4 regions of the Citrobacter portucalensis genome follow, and region 3 is predicted to be linked to each of the others. Evidence: predicted binding sites of a transcription regulator. Region 3 holds the regulator's gene; each other region holds the start of a gene.
The links. The regulator PurR, encoded in region 3, represses purine synthesis genes. The targets are predictions, from matches to a motif close to CANGCAAACGTTTGCNTG.

Region 1 (5,141 bases), 1.5 Mb from region 3:
CAATCCATACAGTACGCCTCCGGCTTCGCTCCCCAGGGCCGCCACGCGCGGTGAGTTAGCCTGCGCAACTTTTTCCATCGCCGCAGAGGTGCTTTCAGTGTACTCAATCTTCCAGTGCGGGTAGCGATTCAGGAATTTGCTGCACTGCTGGAACGGCTGCGGATGGCTATATACCGTTTCAATAGTCTCAAGATCCGTCGTGCCAGACACCAGTACACAGTGGTCTATCGTAATGGTCATCTCGCCAACGATAGACAGGCTGGTGTGCTGCAGCAGGTCGTAAACGTCGTTAATCCCACCGGAGCTGGTGTTTTCAATCGGTACCACAGCATAGTCAGCCTGTCCGGTTTCGACCTGATTAAAGATATCGGCAAATTTTGCGCAGCCGCTTTCAATAAATTGTTCAAAATGGCGGGCAGCGTACTGACGTGCTGCGAGATGGGAATATGACCCTTTTGGCCCAAGGAAGGCCACGCGCGCGGAGTGTGGGTTAATTTTGTTCAGGTGCTGCTGGAGCAGTGCCTGTTGAGTCAGGACGGAATCTTCGATTATGAGCTGGAACAGGCGAGTAATGTAGTGAGCATCAAGATGATGTGCTTTGCCAAGCTGAATGAGTCGGTCCAAAAGGTCACGTTCACGATCGATATCACGAACCGGACGATGCGAAAGCAGTTTGGCTTTACCAACTTCTACGGCCAGTCCACGTCGCTCAGCCAGCAGGGCCAGTAATTTTTCATCCAGCGTGCTGATCTTATCGCGCAGCGCCAGCAATGGGTTTTCCGATGTCATAGTGTTGCCTTTCTTGTTATCAATAAAAAAGGCCTCCCGTTGTGGGAGGCCTTATTGTTCGTCTTCGCATTCTTTATCACACGACGAAACGCCTCCCATTCAGGGGAAGGTAAAAAAGAATGCGAAGAAGAACGGGACAAGTTTCATGTAATTTTCCTTTGGCTACGTCAGTAAAGTACCCGTACTGTTTTCACCCTGTCAACAAAAAACGCGCCCGAAGGCGCGTTGGCGATACACTCAATGTAAGGGACTACTCTTCTTCTGCTTCGACGAAGTTGGCGTCTTTGACTGAAGTTGTTGCACGACGGGCTTCGCCTTTGTGCTGCACTTTATTGAGCTGCCGTTCCAGCTTGTTGATCAAATCGTTAATTGCTGTGTACATATCCTCGTGTTTTGCGCTGGCGACCAGATGTCCGTTCGGTGTATTGATGGTGGCATCAGCAATGAAACCCTGTGGCTCCTTAGACAGAATGATATGTGGATTAATCAGATGAGTTTGCCATTTTTCTAGTTTGGCGAGACGGTCTGCGACATGCTGGCGAATTGCCGGAGTAATTTCCATTTGTTTACTGGTAATGTTCATTGTCATAAATTTTACCTCTTGTCTTTCCCGTCTTGGTGATTCCAGCATACCGTTCCTAATGTCAAAATGTGTGATCTAAATCACATTATTTTGTCGCTTTTTGTCAAGAAAACCTTTTTGTGAGGCACCGCAGGAACAGGCGATTTTTTACTTGAGGAATACCTGAAAGCAGGCCATATTTGATGGGATGCGTCGGAGCTAAACCGCTTCAGTTGTGGCGTTAACGGATAAAAAAACGGCAGCCCAGGGGCTGCCGTTTTGCATTCTGAGGCAAATCAGGTATTGCTGCTGTTGGCGGCAATGATTTTCGCGACTTTTTCTGCCTGCGCATTCATCTGCATCTGGCGATAAGCGTTTTCCATCAACGGCAGGGCATTACGTGTTGCCTGGGTATCCGGGTAGTCGCGCAGCATGCCTTCCACACGGTTTACCACGGCAACCCATGCGCCGCGGGCAGTGTAGTATTCTGCAACGGAGTATTCATACTTCGCCAGGCGGTCTTTCAGGAACACCAGACGTTTGGTGGCGTCAGTAGTGTACTGGCTATTCGGATACCCACGCACCAGTTTGGAAAAGTCATTAAACGCAGCTCGGGCATGTTGCGGATCGCGATCGCTACGATCAACACCAAAGAATCCTTGCAGTGCGCTATCATCCAACGCCATATTGGTCAGGCCACGCATATACATGACATAATCAATGTTAGGGTGTGTCGGGTTAAGACGGATAAAACGATCGATGGCAGCCTGAGCAAGTGGCAGATCGGCGTTTTTGTAGTAGGCGTAGATGAGATCTAATTGCACCTGCTGAGAATACGGTCCAAATGGATAACGGTTATCCAACGCTTCCAATTGCGTTATTGCCTGTTTCCAGTTACCGTCCTGCAGCTTTTGCTGAGCAGTCGCGTAGATTTCATTTGGCGGATTATCGGGCACCTCTTCCTTTGAACCAGAGCAACCCGCCAAAAACAGGCTCAACGTGGCTGCTGCCACCAGATATTTCATGCGCGTCATGACGTTTTGACTTTCCTCAAAATGTAATACGGGAGATTCTCTGTTCCTGCTCCCGGTTAAGACCAGCTACAATAGCACACTATATTAAACGGCAAAGCCGTAAAACCCAACGTTAAACGAAGAAGCAGTTTATGGCACAACGAGTAGAACTCACCGCAACAGTCTCCGAAAATCAGCTCGGTCAACGCTTAGATCAGGCTTTGGCCGAATTGTTCCCTGATTATTCGCGATCGCGCATAAAAGAATGGATCCTTGACCAGCGCGTACTGGTAAATGACCAACTTTGCGATAAACCGAAAGAAAAAGTGTTGGGTGGAGAGCGTGTCTCCATCAATGCAGAAATTGATGAAGAGGTTCGTTTTGAACCTCAGGATATCCCACTGGATATCGTTTATGAAGATGACGACATTCTTGTCATCAACAAACCCCGTGACCTTGTAGTGCATCCGGGCGCCGGGAATCCCGATGGTACGGTATTGAATGCGTTACTGCATTACTACCCGCCAATCGCGGATGTTCCTCGTGCAGGTATCGTGCACCGTCTGGATAAAGACACGACCGGATTAATGGTGGTGGCAAAAACGGTTCCGGCGCAAACACGTTTGGTGGAGTCGTTGCAGCTGCGCGAAATTACCCGTGAGTACGAAGCCGTGGCAATTGGTCACATGACTGCTGGCGGAACCGTTGAGGAACCGATTAGCCGTCACCCGACCAAGCGTACGCACATGGCGGTACACCCAATGGGGAAACCGGCGGTAACGCACTATCGCATTATGGAACACTTCCGTGTGCACACGCGTCTGCGGTTGCGTCTGGAAACCGGACGTACGCACCAGATCCGCGTGCACATGGCACATATCACTCATCCGCTGGTGGGCGATCAGGTTTACGGCGGTCGTCCACGTCCACCGAAAGGCGCTTCTGACGAATTTATCTCCGTACTGCGTAAGTTCGACCGTCAAGCGCTGCACGCGACCATGCTGCGTTTGTATCACCCGATTTCCGGTATCGAAATGGAATGGCATGCACCGATCCCACAAGATATGGTGCAGTTGATTGAAGTGATGCGCGCTGATTTCGAAGAACATAAGGATGATATTGCCTGGCTATGAGTAAGCTAATTGTCCCGCAGTGGCCGATACCGCAAGGTGTCGCGGCGTGTAGTTCTACCCGTATTGGCGGAGTCAGTATGCCGCCTTACGATTCGCTGAATCTGGGCGCCCATTGCGGCGATAACCCGGAGCATGTTGAAGAGAACCGCAAACGACTGTTTGCTGCGGGCAATCTGCCGTCAAAGCCAGTCTGGTTGGAGCAGGTCCACGGTAAGGATGTCCTGAAACTGACCGGCGAGCCTTACGCCTGCAAACGCGCAGATGCGTCGTACAGCAACACGCCGGGCACCGTGTGTGCGGTGATGACCGCTGATTGTTTGCCGGTGTTGTTTTGCAATCGTGCCGGAACGGAAGTTGCTGCGGCCCATGCGGGTTGGCGCGGATTATGCGCCGGCGTGCTGGAAGAGACGGTGGCGTGTTTTGCCGACAAACCTGAAAACATTATTGCCTGGCTAGGCCCGGCGATAGGTCCAAACGCGTTTGAAGTTGGACCAGAAGTCCGCGAGGCGTTCATGACGAAAGATCCGCAAGCGGACCTTGCATTTGTACCGCGCGGCGATAAGTATCTGGCGGATATCTACCAGCTTGCGCGCCAGCGTCTGTCCAGTGTCGGGTTAGAGAACATCCACGGCGGCGACCGTTGCACCTTCAGCGAAAGTGAGACGTTCTTCTCTTATCGTCGCGACAATACCACGGGTCGTATGGCAAGTTTTATTTGGCTGATATAACCTAAAGAATCAAGACGATCCGGTACGTGTAATTTTCTTTTCACATAATTCAGGTCATTCACCTTGAATAATTGAGGGATGACCTCATTTAATCTCCAGTAGCAATTTTGACCTGTTATGGGAGGAGTTATGCGTCTGGATCGTCTTACTAATAAATTCCAGCTTGCTCTTGCCGATGCCCAGTCACTCGCATTGGGGCACGACAATCAATTCATCGAACCACTTCATCTAATGAGCGCCTTGCTGAATCAGGAAGGGGGATCGGTACGTCCTTTATTAACGTCTGCTGGCATTAATGCTGGCCAGTTACGTACAGCCATTGACCAGGCGTTGAGCCGTTTGCCACAGGTAGAAGGTACCGGTGGCGATGTGCAGCCTTCTCAGGAACTGGTGCGTGTACTGAATCTTTGCGACAAGCTGGCGCAAAAACGTGGGGACAACTTTATTTCGTCAGAACTGTTCGTTCTGGCGGCGCTTGAGTCACGCGGTACGCTGACCGACTTATTAAAATCAGCAGGCGCGACGACCGCCAATATCACTCAGGCAATTGAACAAATGCGTGGAGGTGAAAGCGTGAATGACCAGGGGGCTGAAGACCAACGTCAGGCCTTGAAAAAATATACCGTCGATCTGACCGAACGTGCCGAACAGGGCAAACTCGATCCGGTCATCGGCCGTGATGAAGAAATTCGCCGTACCATTCAGGTTCTGCAACGTCGTACTAAAAATAACCCGGTGTTAATCGGTGAACCCGGTGTCGGTAAAACCGCCATCGTTGAAGGGCTGGCCCAACGCATCATCAATGGTGAAGTGCCGGAAGGCTTAAAAGGCCGTCGTGTACTGGCGCTGGATATGGGCGCGCTGGTGGCTGGGGCCAAATATCGTGGTGAGTTCGAAGAACGTTTAAAAGGTGTGC
Region 2 (5,141 bases), 1.1 Mb from region 3:
AACGTGTCACTGACTCAAACGCTGCACCGTACGTTGATTACGTCCGGTACAACGTTGATGGTTATTCTGATGCTGTTCCTGTTCGGTGGTCCGGTACTGGAAGGCTTCTCGCTGACGATGCTGATCGGTGTTTCCATCGGTACTGCGTCTTCTATCTACGTGGCATCGGCGCTGGCGCTGAAGCTGGGTATGAAGCGTGAGCACATGCTGCAGCAGAAGGTCGAGAAAGAAGGGGCGGATCAACCGTCGATTCTGCCTTAACCCATCCAGGAGTGTAGATACTGGAATCCCGATCGCAAGGTCGGGATTTTTTTTGCCTGTGAATTAGCGACAGGTAATTATCTTTTCCTGTCGCCACACTACTGACAGTATGCTGTCAGTAGCCCTGTCATATAGTCCTCCTGAGATTACCCACACAGGCAGGAGGAAGTATGAGCAATGTAATTAATTGGTTTGAAATCCCCGTGGTACAAATGGATCGCGCCATCGCTTTTTATGAGCCAGTAATGCAGGTTTCTTTGCGCCGGGAGAACATGGACTGCGCTGAGCTCGCCGTATTTCCGCATCAGGATCCCGCTCCCGGCGGGGCGCTGGCTAAATTTGACGGTATTACGCCTTCAGCGCAGGGCACTATTATTTATCTGCATACGGACGATTTGGCTGCAACGCTTGAACGCGTCGCCACTGCTGGCGGTCAGTGTGTGTTTGGCCCACTCGAACTGGGGCAGGACATTGGTACGATTGCGCTATTTACTGACAGCGAAGGCAATCGTGTTGGTTTACATCAACCCGCGTAATATTTTCAGCACTGAGGATTAAAATGAGCAGACGCGCCGACCGCTTGTTTCAGATTGTGCAAATCCTGCGTGGCAGGCGAGTGACAACGGCGGCGCTGCTGGCAGAGCGTCTTGAGGTTTCTGAACGGACGATTTATCGCGATATCCGCGATCTCTCTTTATCCGGTGTGCCTATTGAAGGCGAAGTGGGCAGCGGATACCGCTTAATGGCCGGGTTTGATCTACCGCCGTTGATGTTAACGCATCACGAATCAGAAGCATTGATGGTAGCGATTCGATTGCTGAAAACATGGGGTGGGGATTCACTCTCACAGGCGTTGGAATCCGCGCAGGAAAAAGTGTTGGCGATATTGCCGCCAGAGAGTCGGCGCAGAGCCGAGCAAACGCGGATTTTCGCGCCAGATTTTGGTAATCAGCCGCATTCACGTAGTGCCTTCGATCTCATACATCGCGCGGTTTCAGCACAGCAGGTGCTGGCGCTGCATTATCGTGATGAGTCCGGGAATCTCACCTGGCGCGACGTTCAGCCGCTGGGATTATTTTTCTGGGGCGAGCACTGGCTGCTGGTTGGCTGGTGCGAGAAGCGTGACGATTATCGTTGCTTTCGCGTTGATCGATGTCTGAAGATTACGCCACTCGACAGGCATTTTCGCGAATCGGCAGATCGCTCGCTAAGTGACTTTTTGCGTAAAGTACGCTGTGAAGACCAGCCATAAAAAAGCCAGCGGTTAAGCTGGCTTGTCTGCGAAACAGTGTCTGGATTAGAAGTTGTAACCTACGACCAGGTAACCACCCCAACCGGTAGATTTCGCGCTGAAGTCGCCTTCGCCCCAGTTCAGGGTATCTCCACCTTTCCACTGGCCGCCGTTATGGAAGTAACGCGCTACGACGGAGTAGTGCCAGTGATCGTAGTTCAGCGCCAGGACGTGGCTGGATGCGATAGAGTTGCTGGTGCGGTTCGGATCATCACCCAAATCTGAGCCCCAGTCGAAGTTGGTGAAGCCGATGTAGGTCAACTGGCCGCCCCAAACCTGGGTGATCGGCACAAAGTATTTAACTTTGAAACGGTAGCCATCCCACTCGTTTTCGTTGGATGCGCCATAGTTCTGCCACTGGTATTTAGCATATACGTTCAGGGACAGACCCATCGGCAGACCGGTATCGATATCGGTACCCAGACCCATATACCAGGTGCTCTGGCGGCTGGCTTTGTTATCACCCATATCGTAGATGTAGTTGTTGGCGAAATACCATTCTTTGAACGGACCAAAGCTCAGGTCAGCACCGGTCAGTTTGTCGATGGAGAAACGCGGTTCGATTTCCATAAACAGCGGGGAACCGTCAGACCAAATACCTTTATCGTTGCCGTTACCCCAGTCGAAGGTTTTCGGAATATCGATGTAGCCATAGAAGTCAAACCAGTCTTTTTTGGCAAACGCTTCGTATTCCAGATACACGTCGTTGTTCAGTTTCGGGGAGAAACGGGTGTGATAGCTACCCACCACGTTGACACTCTGGTGCCACCAGTCGGACAGATATTGCGGTTTGTCATTTTCTGCTGCGTTGGCAGTAAAAGACGAGGAGAGCGCCAGCACTGCACCGGCTGCAAGTAATGTTTTTTTCATATGTATGCCACTGTTTGAAATCCCTTTCGGGAGTGAAAAATGCGCAATTTGCGTTTCTAAATATTTCGTAATTCTTCGGAGCCTATTATAAAAATCATTGTTCACAAAAATATGTCTTGTTTCACAGTTCTATCATTTACGTAATCGATTGCGTTCACGTTTGCGTACTTTAGGCGGCGAATTGTACTGGCTCCCATGAATGTTGCCAAGTTTTACCAGAAATATCGGTTATGTCAGGGGAGTAACAAAAAGAAGCAGAGTGATGTTGCGGAACGCACAAAACGTTCCGCAAAAAAGTTTATTGGCTAACAGGCTGGACGTCGTGGATGCGCACAAATCCTAACTGATCTGGAGTGAGGCCATTTATCTGTAACGGAATGTCTACGTCGCTGGGAGCAAGAATACTCGCCGGAGCGTTGACCAATTGGTTATGAACGTTCACTTCCTGATAGTTGTCCGTGGTGCCCTGAATTTGCCCGTACTCGACGGTGGCGCTAAAGGCGGGTAAAGGCGTGTTGGATTCACCCTGAATTCGTAGAGTCAGGCGAGTACCATCAGCGTTCGGCGCAATGTTCACCAGCGACATGCGTAAGGTGCCAATCTGGCTGTCCAGTCGTGCCGGGGTTTTGGAGCCGGGCAGCAGATAGGCACCGCTGGTTGATTTTGCATTCAACATATTTTGTTGCGTAATTTTTACCGTTTCCTGATTAAGCTGCGTCATCTCTTTATTCAACGTGCTAACGCTTTGATGCATCTGGCGTACTTCGCTTTGCTGTGCGCAGGCGCTAAGACTAAAGAGACTTCCCACCAGGAGAATTCTTAGGTAACGTCTTGTCATTGTGATTACTTCCTTCATTGTCGCGATAGCATAATGGTAGTGTGCACTGAGCACGAAGGCATCGATCCTTTGTCTCAAAAGCGCAGCGCCTTTGTTGTCACGGCAGATCAGGGTAAAATAGATTCTGTTAACCACTGAGGTACAGGACGCCGTATGCATTGCCCATTCTGTTTCGCCGTAGACACTAAGGTAATTGACTCTCGTCTTGTAGGCGAGGGCTCCTCGGTACGCCGCCGTCGGCAGTGTCTGGTTTGTAACGAACGTTTCACCACTTTTGAAGTGGCTGAACTTGTCATGCCGCGCGTTGTGAAAAGCAACGATGTGCGTGAACCCTTTAATGAAGAAAAGCTGCGCAGCGGCATGCTCAGAGCGCTTGAGAAACGGCCTGTCAGCGCAGATGACGTCGAAATGGCGTTAAACCATATCAAATCACAGCTGCGTGCGACGGGTGAGCGTGAGGTGCCGAGCAAGATGATTGGCAACCTGGTGATGGAGCAGTTGAAAAAGCTCGATAAAGTCGCTTACATCCGCTTTGCCTCTGTCTACCGGAGTTTCGAAGATATCAAAGAATTTGGCGAAGAGATTGCTCGCCTACAGGACTAAGCCATGCAGGATGAATTGTACATGGCGCGCGCGCTAAAGCTTGCTGCGCGCGGACGTTTTACCACTCACCCCAACCCCAACGTGGGCTGCGTGATTGTGAAAGATGGGGAGATCGTCGGTGAAGGATATCATCACCGCGCGGGCGAACCGCATGCAGAAGTTCATGCTCTGCGGATGGCTGGAGAAAAAGCGCAGGGGGCAACTGCCTACGTGACGCTTGAACCCTGTAGTCATCATGGTCGCACGCCGCCGTGTTGCGATGCGCTGATTGCGGCGGGGGTGTCGCGTGTGGTTGCGGCGATGCAGGATCCCAATCCGCAGGTCGCAGGACGTGGGCTCTACCGTTTGCAGCAGGCGGGTATCGACGTCAGCCACGGGCTGATGATGAGCGAAGTTGAGCAATTGAATAAAGGCTTCCTCAAGCGCATGCGTACGGGATTCCCATATCTTCAGCTTAAGCTTGGCGCGTCGCTTGATGGCCGTACAGCGATGGCCAGCGGTGAAAGCCAGTGGATTACCTCGCCACAGGCGCGCCGCGATGTGCAACGCTTGCGCGCGCAAAGTCATGCCATTTTAACCAGCAGTGCGACGGTGCTGGCAGACGACCCTCAGCTTACCGTGCGTTGGTCGGAGCTTGGGGAGTCAACTCAGGCGAGTTACCCGCAGGAAGAGCTGCGTCAGCCAATCCGCATTGTTCTTGATAGCCAGAATCAGGTCACACCGGCGCACCGAATTGTGCAACAGCCTGGAGAAACCTGGATTGTCCGGACTGAAGACGACCCTCGTAGCTGGCCGGAGACGGTGCGCAGCCTGAAGGTGCCGGAACATAACGGACATCTGGATCTGGTGGTGCTAATGATGCAACTGGGCAAACAGCAAATTAACAGCATTTGGGTTGAAGCTGGCCCAACGCTCGCCGGGGCATTATTACAGGCCGGTTTGGTCGATGAGCTAATCGTGTATGTTGCGCCTAAACTGTTAGGCAGCGATGCGAGAGGATTATGTGTGCTTCCAGGCCTTGAGAAACTGGCTGACGCACCCCATTTCAAATTCAATGAGATACGCCAGGTGGGCCCGGACGTTTGCCTGCATTTAACGACTGCGTGAGGCTTTCTGATTTAGAGGAAGCAGCGCACAGAATATTATGATAAAATCCGCCCCCCTTACGGGGCCATAAATCGAACCCGAAGGAAGAATATGAACATTATTGAAGCTAACGTTGCTACCCCGGACGCTCGCGTCGCCATCACCATTGCGCGTTTCAACAACTTTATCAAT
Region 3 (5,141 bases):
GGCAGCAGCTGACGACCCTGCCATTTTTGCAGCGCTGCACGACAGCCGTAACCACCAATTAAGAAGGCGATAGTTTGCGGAACATAGCTCAGACCAATTACCGCTGGGCTATAACCCATTTCGCTGAGGATGAACGGGGAACCCGTCAGCCATGCGAAAAAGCTCGCGGAACAGGCGGCATAAATCAGCACGTTTCCACGGTAAGTTTTCGAGCGCAGCAAGGTGGCGAAAGTCAGTTTATCCTGGCTGTCATCGCGCGCTTTAGCCGTTGGCTTTAGACGCAGAGCCGGAAGCATCAGAATCAGAGTAATGGCAAACAGAGTGGCAAAAATGGCCTGCCAGGAAAAATGTACCAGGATCCAACTACCTAATAGCGGGGCGAGTGCAGGAGATAACCCGACCAGCGGCATAATAGTGGCAAAGATGCGGTTTACTTTTTGTGAAGGATAATAATCGGTAACCAGCGCTTGCCAGATAACCGATGCCGCACAGACGCCAACGGCCTGAACAAATCGCAGTACCAGCAGACCAGTGGCGTTTTCAACCCATAGCATGCCCAGACTGCCCAGTGCGAAGATAGATAAACCCAGCAGCAAAATAGGCTTGCGGCCATAGTGGTCAGAAAGCGGCCCCCACAGCAGTTGCGCGACGGCAAACCCCGCTAAGAACAAGCTCAGGCTGGCGCTGACGGCAGATGCAGGTGTTTGCAGATCGGACTGAATAGCAGCAAAGGCGGGTAGATACATATCCGTTGCCAGAAAACCGAGCACGCTAAGACCTGCCAGCCAGACTAAAAACCCTTTCCCAGGTTGCATCATCATTTCTCTTTTTTAGCAGTAGAACAATGCCGCTGAGTGTAGTGAGTGTAATTCTCGCTGTGAAACGCTAATATTTGCTTACTGATTTCAAATTTTTTGCAGGCAGAATATGTGGTCGGAATATTCACTTGAAGTGGTTGATGCGGTTGCGCGTAACGGCAGTTTTAGTTCGGCCGCGCAGGAGCTGCACCGTGTACCTTCGGCGGTAAGCTACACCGTGCGCCAGCTGGAAGAGTGGCTGGCGGTGCCACTTTTTGAGCGACGCCATCGGGATGTGGAATTAACGCCTGCCGGGGCATGGTTTTTAAAAGAAGGCCGCTCTGTTATCAAAAAAATGCAGATCACGCGCCAGCAATGTCAGCAAATTGCCAACGGCTGGCGCGGACAGCTGGCGATCGCCGTCGATAACATTGTCCGCCCGGATCGTACCCGACAGATGATCGTGGATTTCTACCGTCACTTTGATGATGTGGAGTTGTTAGTTTTTCAGGAAGTGTTTAACGGCGTGTGGGACGCACTGTCTGATGGGCGTGTGGAGCTGGCCATCGGGGCCACACAGGCCATTCCGGTCGGGGGGCGCTATACCTTCCGCGATATGGGAATGCTGAGCTGGAGCTGCGTGGTAGCCAGCCATCATCCACTAGCGTCAATGCCTGGACCGTTAAGTGATGACACGTTGCGCAACTGGCCGTCACTGGTGCGCGAAGATACCTCCCGAACATTGCCGAAGCGTATTACCTGGCTGCTGGACAACCAAAAGCGCGTCGTCGTGCCGGACTGGGAATCTTCTGCGACCTGTTTGTCCGCGGGATTGTGCGTGGGCATGGTACCGACGCATTTTGCCAAGCCGTGGATCGATAGCGGTAAATGGGTTGCGCTGCAACTGGAGAACCCTTTTCCTGATGCCGCATGCTGCCTGACATGGCAGCAGAACGATACGTCACCGGCATTGAGTTGGCTGCTGGACTATTTAGGAGATAGTGAAACGTTGAACAAGGAATGGCTGCGGGAGCCAGATGAGACTCCCGCACAACAGGCTTAACGGCGGTAATCGCGGAACGGACCGTCGGCAACGGAGCGACGCTCAACCAGGCGTGGATGCACTTCGATAGACTGTGACTCTTCACGTTTATTCACGATACGGTCTAACAGCATGTTGAAGGCCGTTTCACCCAGTGAATCCTTCGGCTGGTGAATGGTCGTCAAGGCCGGCGTGAAGAAGCGGGCGTTGCGCACGTTGTCGTAGCCGATGAGTGAGACATCCTGCGGTACGCGCAGTCCCATTTCGTCAGCGGCGCACAGCGCACCCATTGCCATAATATCGCCACCGCAGAAGACCGCGGTCGGACGATGAGACTGCGACAGAATTTGCTGCATGGCGCGGTAGCCGGATTCAGGCTCAAAATCGCCCTGGACAATCCAGTTTTCAGGCACTTTAATCAGCGCTTCTTCCATCGCTTTCATAAAGCCAGCCAGACGCCCGGCCCCGGTGTTACGTTCCATTGGGCCAGGGATCACGCCAATCTCACGATGACCGCGTTCTACCAGATACCGGCCCGCCATGTAACCGCCTTCGAAGGCGTTATCAATGACCGTATCAGTAAAGTCGGCTTTTGCTTCGCCCCAGTCCATGACGACCATCGGGATATGGCGATACTCTCCGAGCATCGAAAGCAGCGACTCCGGATACTCAGAACACATCACCAGCAGACCATCAACGCGCTTTTGCGCCATCATCGACAGATAAGCCTGCTGTTTTTCGAGACTGTTCCATGCGTTACCCAGGATCAGGGTATAGCCTTTCTGGAAACAGTTTTTCTCAACGGCTTCGATAATTTCGGCGAAATAGGCCGCTTCGCTGCTGGTCGCCAGCAAGCCGATAGACTTGGTGTGATTTACCTTCAGGCTGCGGGCAACTGCGCTCGGAGAATAGTGCAGTTCTTTGATTGCTGCCCAGACAGCATTACGTGTTTCTTCCGCGACAAAGCGCGTCTTGTTAATTACGTGTGATACGGTTGTAGTGGAAACGTTTGCTCGCTTCGCTACATCTTTAATTGTTGCCATTACATCTCACTCCAGACCATATCCTAAGCTCCTGAGAATACTCCAGGTAAACGTTTGCCTTTACACACCCTTATCGCAACGTAAGGGTTGCGGCACGCCGGGAAAACGACACGGAACGTCAGGAAGGGGTCAATGGCCGGTACGCTAATCAAGTAAGCGTGGAATTTTGTCTGATCTTAACGAAAAGGGGAAGAGTTAAAAGCAGTTATCAATATAAATCGTGAGAGATTTTTGCTTTCAAGTGTGTAAAAATGCGCAATATCACTTTTTGTGTGGGAATAAAAAGGAGAAAACTTGATGAGCACCGATCTGAAATTTTCGTTAGTGACTACCATTATTGTTCTGGGTTTGATCGTCGCGGGTGGTCTGACCGCAGCGCTGCATTGATTTCCCCGAGGGAGTTAGCTCTCCCTCATCCCTTCGACTCGTTTTTCCCCGCTATTGTTTGCGAATAAGCAAAAGTCTTTTGCAGTTTTGTTAACTTTATTAATTTTGCGATCAATGTCATGCTTTTGACTCTTATTTTATGTCGTGCCACGGCTCGACGATATGGAGTCGAAATATGAAAATCAATTACCCTTTACTGGCGCTGGCAATCGGGGCGTTTGGTATTGGCACCACCGAGTTTTCGCCAATGGGGTTGTTGCCCGTCATTGCCAAAGGTGTGGACGTCTCGATTCCGGCGGCTGGCATGCTGATCAGCGCTTATGCGGTAGGTGTGATGGTAGGTGCACCGCTGATGACATTGCTGCTGTCTCATCGTGCGCGACGTAATGCTTTGATATTCCTGATGGCGATTTTCACGCTGGGTAATGTTCTTTCGGCTATCTCGCCGGATTACACCACGCTGATGCTATCGCGTATTTTGACCAGTCTTAACCATGGAGCCTTTTTTGGTCTCGGTTCTGTGGTTGCAGCCAGTGTGGTACCCAAACATAAGCAGGCCAGCGCCGTGGCAACGATGTTTATGGGGTTAACCATCGCCAATATTGGCGGCGTTCCGGCGGCGACCTGGCTTGGTGAAACCATCGGCTGGCGCATGTCGTTTATGGCCACTGCGGGGCTGGGCGTCATTGCGATGGTCAGCCTGTTCTTCTCATTACCCAAGGGTGGAGCAGGAGAGCGCCCGGATGTCCGAAGCGAACTGGCGGTGTTGATGCGCCCACAGGTGTTGTCGGCGTTACTGACTACCGTACTGGGTGCAGGGGCGATGTTCACGCTGTATACCTACATCTCGCCGGTTCTGCATACTATCACTCATGCTACACCGGCATTTGTTACCGGGATGCTGGTGTTGATAGGCGTTGGCTTCTCGATCGGTAACTATTTTGGCGGCAAACTGGCTGACCGTTCAGTCAACGGTACGCTGAAAGGCTTTTTACTGCTGCTGATGGTTATTATGCTGGCCATTCCTTTCCTTGCGCGTAATGAGCTGGGAGCGGCGGTCAGTATGGTGGTCTGGGGCGCGGCGACGTTTGCGGTCGTTCCACCGTTGCAGATGCGTGTGATGCGCGTTGCCAGCGAAGCGCCTGGATTATCATCGTCAGTCAATATTGGCGCGTTTAATCTGGGGAACGCTCTGGGGGCTGCGGCCGGTGGGGCGGTGATATCTGGCGGCCTGGGCTACAGTTTTGTACCGGTGATGGGGGCGATTGTGGCGGGTCTTGCGCTGCTACTGGTGTTCATTTCCGCAAGAAGACAGCCTGAAGAGGCTTTCACTACCGCGAATTAATGCAAAAACGCAGAAGGAAGTCCTTCTGCGTTATCTTTTTTATGCTGCGAAGTTCTTCGCAACAAATTCCCAGTTCACCAGTGCCCAGAAATGTTCCAGGTAGCCAGGACGGGCATTGCGATAATCGATGTAGTAGGCGTGTTCCCATACGTCAACGGTCATCAGCGGCGTCGCGTCGGTAGTCAGCGGAGTACCTGCGTTGGAGGTGGAGACGATAGCCAGTTTGCCATCCGTTCCTTTTACCAGCCAGGTCCAGCCAGAACCGAAGTTTTTGATAGCGGCATCGGTGAACTGCGCTTTGAAATCTGCAAAGCTGCCAAAGGAGGCGGCAATTGCATCAGCCAGTTTACCGGTCGGTTCACCACCTGCGTTTGGTGCCAGGCAGTTCCAGTAGAACGTGTGGTTCCATACTTGTGCTGCGTTATTGAATACACCGCCTTCAGAGCTACGAACGATCTCTTCCAGTGATTTGCCTTCAAACGCCGTGCCTTTAATCAGATTGTTCAGATTGGTCACGTAGGTTTGAT
Region 4 (5,141 bases), 1.5 Mb from region 3:
GCGCATCGGCGAAGCCTTTGCGCTTCAGTACGCGCAGGAAGTCAGCGTCGAGGCCGTTGATGCCAAGGTCGGTGACTTTTTCTTCCAGACGTACCAGCTCTTCGATCTGCACCAGGAACCAGCGGTCGATGTTGGTCAGGTTGAACACGCCATCGACGGACAGGCCAGCACGGAAGGCATCGGCGATGTACCAGATACGCTCAGCGCCAGCGTCTTTCAGCTCGCGACGGATTTTAGTCAGTGCTTCCGGGTCGTCCAGGCTTACTTTCGGGTCGAAGCCGGTCGCGCCCACTTCCAGACCGCGCAGCGCTTTCTGCAACGATTCCTGCTGGGTACGACCAATCGCCATCACTTCACCGACAGATTTCATCTGCGTGGTCAGGCGGTCGTTAGCACCAACGAATTTCTCGAAGTTGAAGCGTGGTATTTTCGTCACAACGTAGTCGATGGACGGTTCAAACGAGGCCGGAGTACGACCACCGGTGATGTCGTTCATCAGTTCGTCGAGGGTGTAACCTACGGCCAGCTTGGCGGCAACTTTCGCAATCGGGAAGCCGGTAGCTTTGGACGCCAGCGCCGAGGAGCGGGACACGCGCGGGTTCATCTCGATGACAATCAGGCGACCGTTTTTCGGGTTTACCGCAAACTGGACGTTAGAGCCGCCGGTTTCTACGCCGATTTCACGCAGTACCGCCATCGAGGCGTTACGCATGATTTGATATTCTTTGTCGGTCAGCGTCTGGGCAGGTGCTACGGTGATGGAGTCACCGGTATGGATGCCCATCGCGTCGAAGTTTTCGATGGAGCAGACGATGATGCAGTTGTCGTTTTTATCACGCACCACTTCCATCTCGTACTCTTTCCAGCCAATCAGTGATTCATCAATCAGCAGCTCGTTGGTTGGGGAAAGATCCAGACCGCGTTCGCAGATTTCTTCGAACTCTTCGCGGTTGTAGGCGATACCGCCACCGGTGCCGCCCATGGTGAAGCTAGGGCGGATAATGCACGGGAAGCCAACGTCAGCGGCAACCGCCAGCGCTTCTTCCATGGTGTGAGCGATGCCTGAACGTGCGGTGTCGAGACCAATCTTCTTCATCGCGATATCGAAGCGACGACGGTCTTCTGCTTTATCAATGGCATCCGCCGTTGCGCCAATCATAGTCACGCCGAACTCAGCCAGTACGCCCTGGCGTTCCAGTTCCAGCGCACAGTTCAGCGCTGTCTGACCGCCCATGGTTGGCAGCACCGCATCCGGGCGTTCTTTCTCAATAATTTTGCGTACCACTTCCCAGTGAATCGGCTCGATGTAAGTGGCATCGGCCATTTCCGGGTCGGTCATGATGGTTGCTGGGTTGGAGTTCACCAGAATAACGCGGTAACCCTCTTCACGTAGGGCTTTACACGCCTGCGCGCCGGAATAGTCAAACTCACACGCCTGACCGATAACAATCGGACCCGCGCCCAGAATCAGGATACTTTTTATGTCTGTACGTTTTGGCATGGCTCTTTTACTCCTGATTATTTCGCGGACTGACGGTAATGCTCAATTAACTCGATAAAGTGGTCGAACAACGGTGCTGCGTCGTGCGGACCCGGACTCGCTTCAGGGTGCCCCTGGAAGCTGAACGCCGGTTTGTCGGTACGATGAATCCCCTGCAAGGTGCCGTCGAACAGTGACTTGTGGGTCACGCGCAGGTTGGCAGGCATTGAGGCTTCATCTACAGCAAAACCGTGGTTCTGCGCGGTGATCATCACGGTGTTGTTATCAATATCTTTTACCGGATGGTTGCCGCCGTGGTGGCCAAACTTCATCTTAATGGTCTTCGCACCGCTCGCCAGCGCCAACAGCTGATGGCCGAGGCAGATGCCAAATACCGGAATATCGGTTTCGAGGAATTTCTGAATCGCGGTAATTGCGTAGTCGCACGGCGCCGGGTCGCCAGGGCCGTTGGACAGGAAGATACCGTCCGGATTCATCTTCAGAACGTCTTCTGCTGAGGTTTTCGCCGGTACAACCGTCAGGCGGCAGCCGCGGTCCGCTAACATACGCAGAATGTTACGTTTGGCGCCGAAATCGTAAGCCACAACGTGGAACGGCATTTCATCGGCAGATTTCGCTTCCGGCAGGTCACCGGCTAGCGTCCAGCTCCCCTGCGTCCAACTATAAGGCTCCGCGGTGGTCACTTCTTTCGCCAGATCCATACCGTTCAGGCCAGGGAAAGCTTTTGCTTTTTCCAGTGCCAGCGCCGCATCCGGGTTATCGCCCGCGATGATGCAGCCGTTCTGTGCGCCCTTTTCACGCAGCAAACGCGTCAGCTTACGGGTATCGATATCAGCAATCGCCACAATGTTATGGCGCTTGAGGTAAGAAGAGAGGTCTTCAGTATCGCGGAAGTTGCTGGCAATCAGCGGCAGGTCGCGGATGACCAGGCCTTGCGCATGTACCTGAGAAGATTCTGCATCGGCTTCATTGGTGCCGACATTACCGATATGAGGATAAGTAAGAGTGACGATTTGGCGGGAATAGGAAGGATCAGTGAGGATTTCTTGATAACCGGTCATTGAAGTATTGAAAACGACTTCCCCAACCGCCGAACCTGTTGCCCCTATGGCCCGACCGTGAAACTGGGTTCCGTCTTCCAGAACCAATAGCGCTGACTTAATCAAAACACCCTCCAGAGAATATTCACTCACTTTATTTGCATATTAATTCATTAACACCTCATGAATCAATGCAAATTTGCTTACCTATGGATTTCTGGCAAACGGCGGCATTCTAGAGATAGCTCACACAAAAGTCTACCCAAAAGGGCTTTTTTTATTATTATTTTGCGCCACTGGGATAAATCACACGATTTAACAGGCAAAAAGATCAGCTAACTCAGGGTGGAAAACGCTTGCGGCAGGCAAAGAGTGTAAAAACAGAATAAGGGAGAGAAAAAAGTGGACCATTTGGTCAAAATTTACATTGATATAACAGAATAACTCAACAAAACACGGAAAAATAACCAATTAAAAGAAAAAACACATTCAGAAGCTAAAAATAAAAGGGCAATAAAATATTGCCCTATGTAATCAAATAATTATGATTACAATAACCACATCACGAAGGGTAATAAAAGCTACAAACTGCGTAAATCAAGCACATCTTTCATATCAAAAAGACCATTTGACTTTGATTTTAGCCAAATTGCCGAACGCACTGCGCCATTGGCAAAAGTCATGCGGCTGGACGCTTTATGCGTGATCTCAATACGCTCGCCAATATCAGCAAACATCGCGGTATGCTCACCGACGATATCCCCCGCCCGCACCGTGGCAAAACCGATCGTGCCCGGTACGCGCTCGCCGGTGTAACCTTCACGCGAATAGACGGCACACTCTTTTAAATCTTTATCCAGCGCCCCGGCAATCGCCTCGCCCATCGCCAGCGCAGTGCCTGACGGCGCATCAACTTTATGGCGGTGGTGAGCTTCAATAATCTCAATATCGGTGTAATCGCCCATCACTTTCGCCGCCTTCTCCAGCAGCTTAAGCATAACGTTCACGCCGACGCTAAAGTTCGCGGCGAAAACGATCGCAATCTCCTGCGCGGCATCACGAATAGCCTGTTTACCGGCATCGTCAAAGCCGGTGGTGCCAATCACCATCCCTTTACCGTGCTGGCGGCAAAACGCCAGATGCGCCAGCGTGCCTTCCGGGCGGGTAAAATCGATGAAAACATCGAAGTCATCTTTCACCGCGTCAAGGCTGCTTTGCACGGTAACGCCCGTTTTTCCGGCCCCCGCTAATTCTCCGGCATCGCTTCCCAGTAAGGACGAGCCTTCGCGCTCTAACGCCGCACCAAGCTGTACGCCTTCCATGCCGAGAGTGGCCTGAATCAACTGACGCCCCATGCGTCCTCCGGCTCCCGCGATGGCAACGCGGATTTGTGCATCATGCATAGCTATTCTCTTTTGTTAATTTTACGTAAATCGTTTTCAGATTAACCAGCACAACGCTGCGCCGCCAGCCGAAAACGTCGATAATTAGAATTTAATGATAAACAGGCAGAGATATCAGTAAAAGGCATGACGATCAGCTAAAACCACATGATTCTCTGACCACCAGCGCAGGCGGCAGAATAATACGTTTCGGTGGTTCGTCATTTCCCTGAATGCGACTATAAAGCAGTTCCCCGGCCTTGCGACCTATCTCTTTTGCCGCCACCGACACGGTGGTGAGCGCAGGTTGAACCAGCGCCGCTTCAGTGATGTCGTCGAACCCCACCAGCGCAAAATCATGCCCAGGTTCGCGCCCCATTTTACGTAATGCCTGCATGACCCCAAGCGCCACGATATCCTGGTAACAAACGGCGGCGGTAATTTGCGGGAAGCGCAGAAGAAGCGACTCCGCCACTTTTGCGCCGTCAATTTGGCTGGCCTGCGTCGCCACTATCCATTCCGGATTCGGCGATATTCCATGCTCCAGCAATGTGCTGGTGAAACCGCCGATACGCTGCGCCCGGCTTCCGGAACTTGGGCTCCCGCCAATAAACGCAATATTCTTGTGCCCCATTTTGACTAAATGGGTGGTCGCCATTTGCGTACCGAGAAAGTTATCGGTGCCCACAAAATCAAAATCAGGATCGCTTAGGGGACGGACCACCATGATGGCGGGAATATTGCGCCTTTTCAGCGCTTCAAAGAAGGATGTCGGCGTTTCGCGCGCCGCGCAGAGCACCATGCCGCAGGCATTATTGCGCATCAACGAGTCGACAAATTTTTGCTGCCGTTCTCCTGATTCTTCGCTGTTTGCCAGAAACAGCAGCAGGTCATGCCGCTCCATCTCATGGCTCAGCCCTGCCGTCATCTCACCGTAAAAAGGGTTAGTGATATCGTGTAACAACAATCCGACCTGATTACTGCTCCGGTTACGCAGGTTGGCGGCGGTTTGATTATAAACGTAGCCGGCATCGTCCAGCGCTTTGAGCACGCGGTCACGCGTGGCCTGAGAAATACGCCCCCGGTTACGCAATACCATTGAAACGGTTGCCGTGGAGACTCCCGCGCGTTCCGCTACCTGCGCCAACGTGACTGTTGTCATGACTTCTCCTGATTTATTACGAAGGTTAATCGAATAACCGAAATCTTGTCTTTTTA

Region 1: a site for PurR is predicted at 1,477-1,494, ahead of raiA (ribosome-associated translation inhibitor RaiA). Genes of this name have one in related genera too.
Region 2: a site for PurR is predicted at 2,560-2,577, ahead of LY264_RS18640 (nucleoside-specific channel-forming protein Tsx). Genes of this name have one in related genera too.
Region 4: a site for PurR is predicted at 2,887-2,904, ahead of carA (glutamine-hydrolyzing carbamoyl-phosphate synthase small subunit). Genes of this name have one in related genera too.

What each region holds. Positions count from the first base shown of each region.
Region 1 covers NZ_CP092466.1:1,315,595-1,320,735, forward strand. The annotation lists gene pheA (bifunctional chorismate mutase/prephenate dehydratase) at 1-789, opposite strand, end outside; Phe leader region at 812-937, opposite strand; gene pheL (pheA operon leader peptide PheL) at 889-936, opposite strand; gene raiA (ribosome-associated translation inhibitor RaiA) at 1,040-1,378, opposite strand; gene bamD (outer membrane protein assembly factor BamD) at 1,648-2,385, opposite strand; gene rluD (23S rRNA pseudouridine(1911/1915/1917) synthase RluD) at 2,517-3,497, shown strand; gene yfiH (purine nucleoside phosphorylase YfiH) at 3,494-4,225, shown strand; gene clpB (ATP-dependent chaperone ClpB) at 4,355-5,141, shown strand, end outside.
Region 2 covers NZ_CP092466.1:3,831,883-3,837,023, reverse strand. The annotation lists gene secF (protein translocase subunit SecF) at 1-261, shown strand, start outside; gene LY264_RS18650 (VOC family protein) at 432-797, shown strand; gene LY264_RS18645 (helix-turn-helix transcriptional regulator) at 821-1,513, shown strand; gene LY264_RS18640 (nucleoside-specific channel-forming protein Tsx) at 1,559-2,422, opposite strand; gene LY264_RS18635 (SadB/YajI family lipoprotein) at 2,721-3,260, opposite strand; gene nrdR (transcriptional regulator NrdR) at 3,414-3,863, shown strand; gene ribD (bifunctional diaminohydroxyphosphoribosylaminopyrimidine deaminase/5-amino-6-(5-phosphoribosylamino)uracil reductase RibD) at 3,867-4,970, shown strand; gene ribH (6,7-dimethyl-8-ribityllumazine synthase) at 5,061-5,141, shown strand, end outside.
Region 3 covers NZ_CP092466.1:2,768,654-2,773,794, reverse strand. The annotation lists gene punC (purine nucleoside transporter PunC) at 1-815, opposite strand, end outside; gene punR (DNA-binding transcriptional activator PunR) at 928-1,860, shown strand; gene purR (HTH-type transcriptional repressor PurR) at 1,857-2,882, opposite strand; gene cydH (cytochrome bd-I accessory subunit CydH) at 3,180-3,269, shown strand; gene LY264_RS13465 (MFS transporter) at 3,445-4,614, shown strand; gene sodB (superoxide dismutase [Fe]) at 4,654-5,141, opposite strand, start outside.
Region 4 covers NZ_CP092466.1:4,267,202-4,272,342, forward strand. The annotation lists gene carB (carbamoyl-phosphate synthase large subunit) at 1-1,501, opposite strand, end outside; gene carA (glutamine-hydrolyzing carbamoyl-phosphate synthase small subunit) at 1,519-2,667, opposite strand; gene dapB (4-hydroxy-tetrahydrodipicolinate reductase) at 3,123-3,944, opposite strand; gene LY264_RS20705 (LacI family DNA-binding transcriptional regulator) at 4,078-5,085, opposite strand.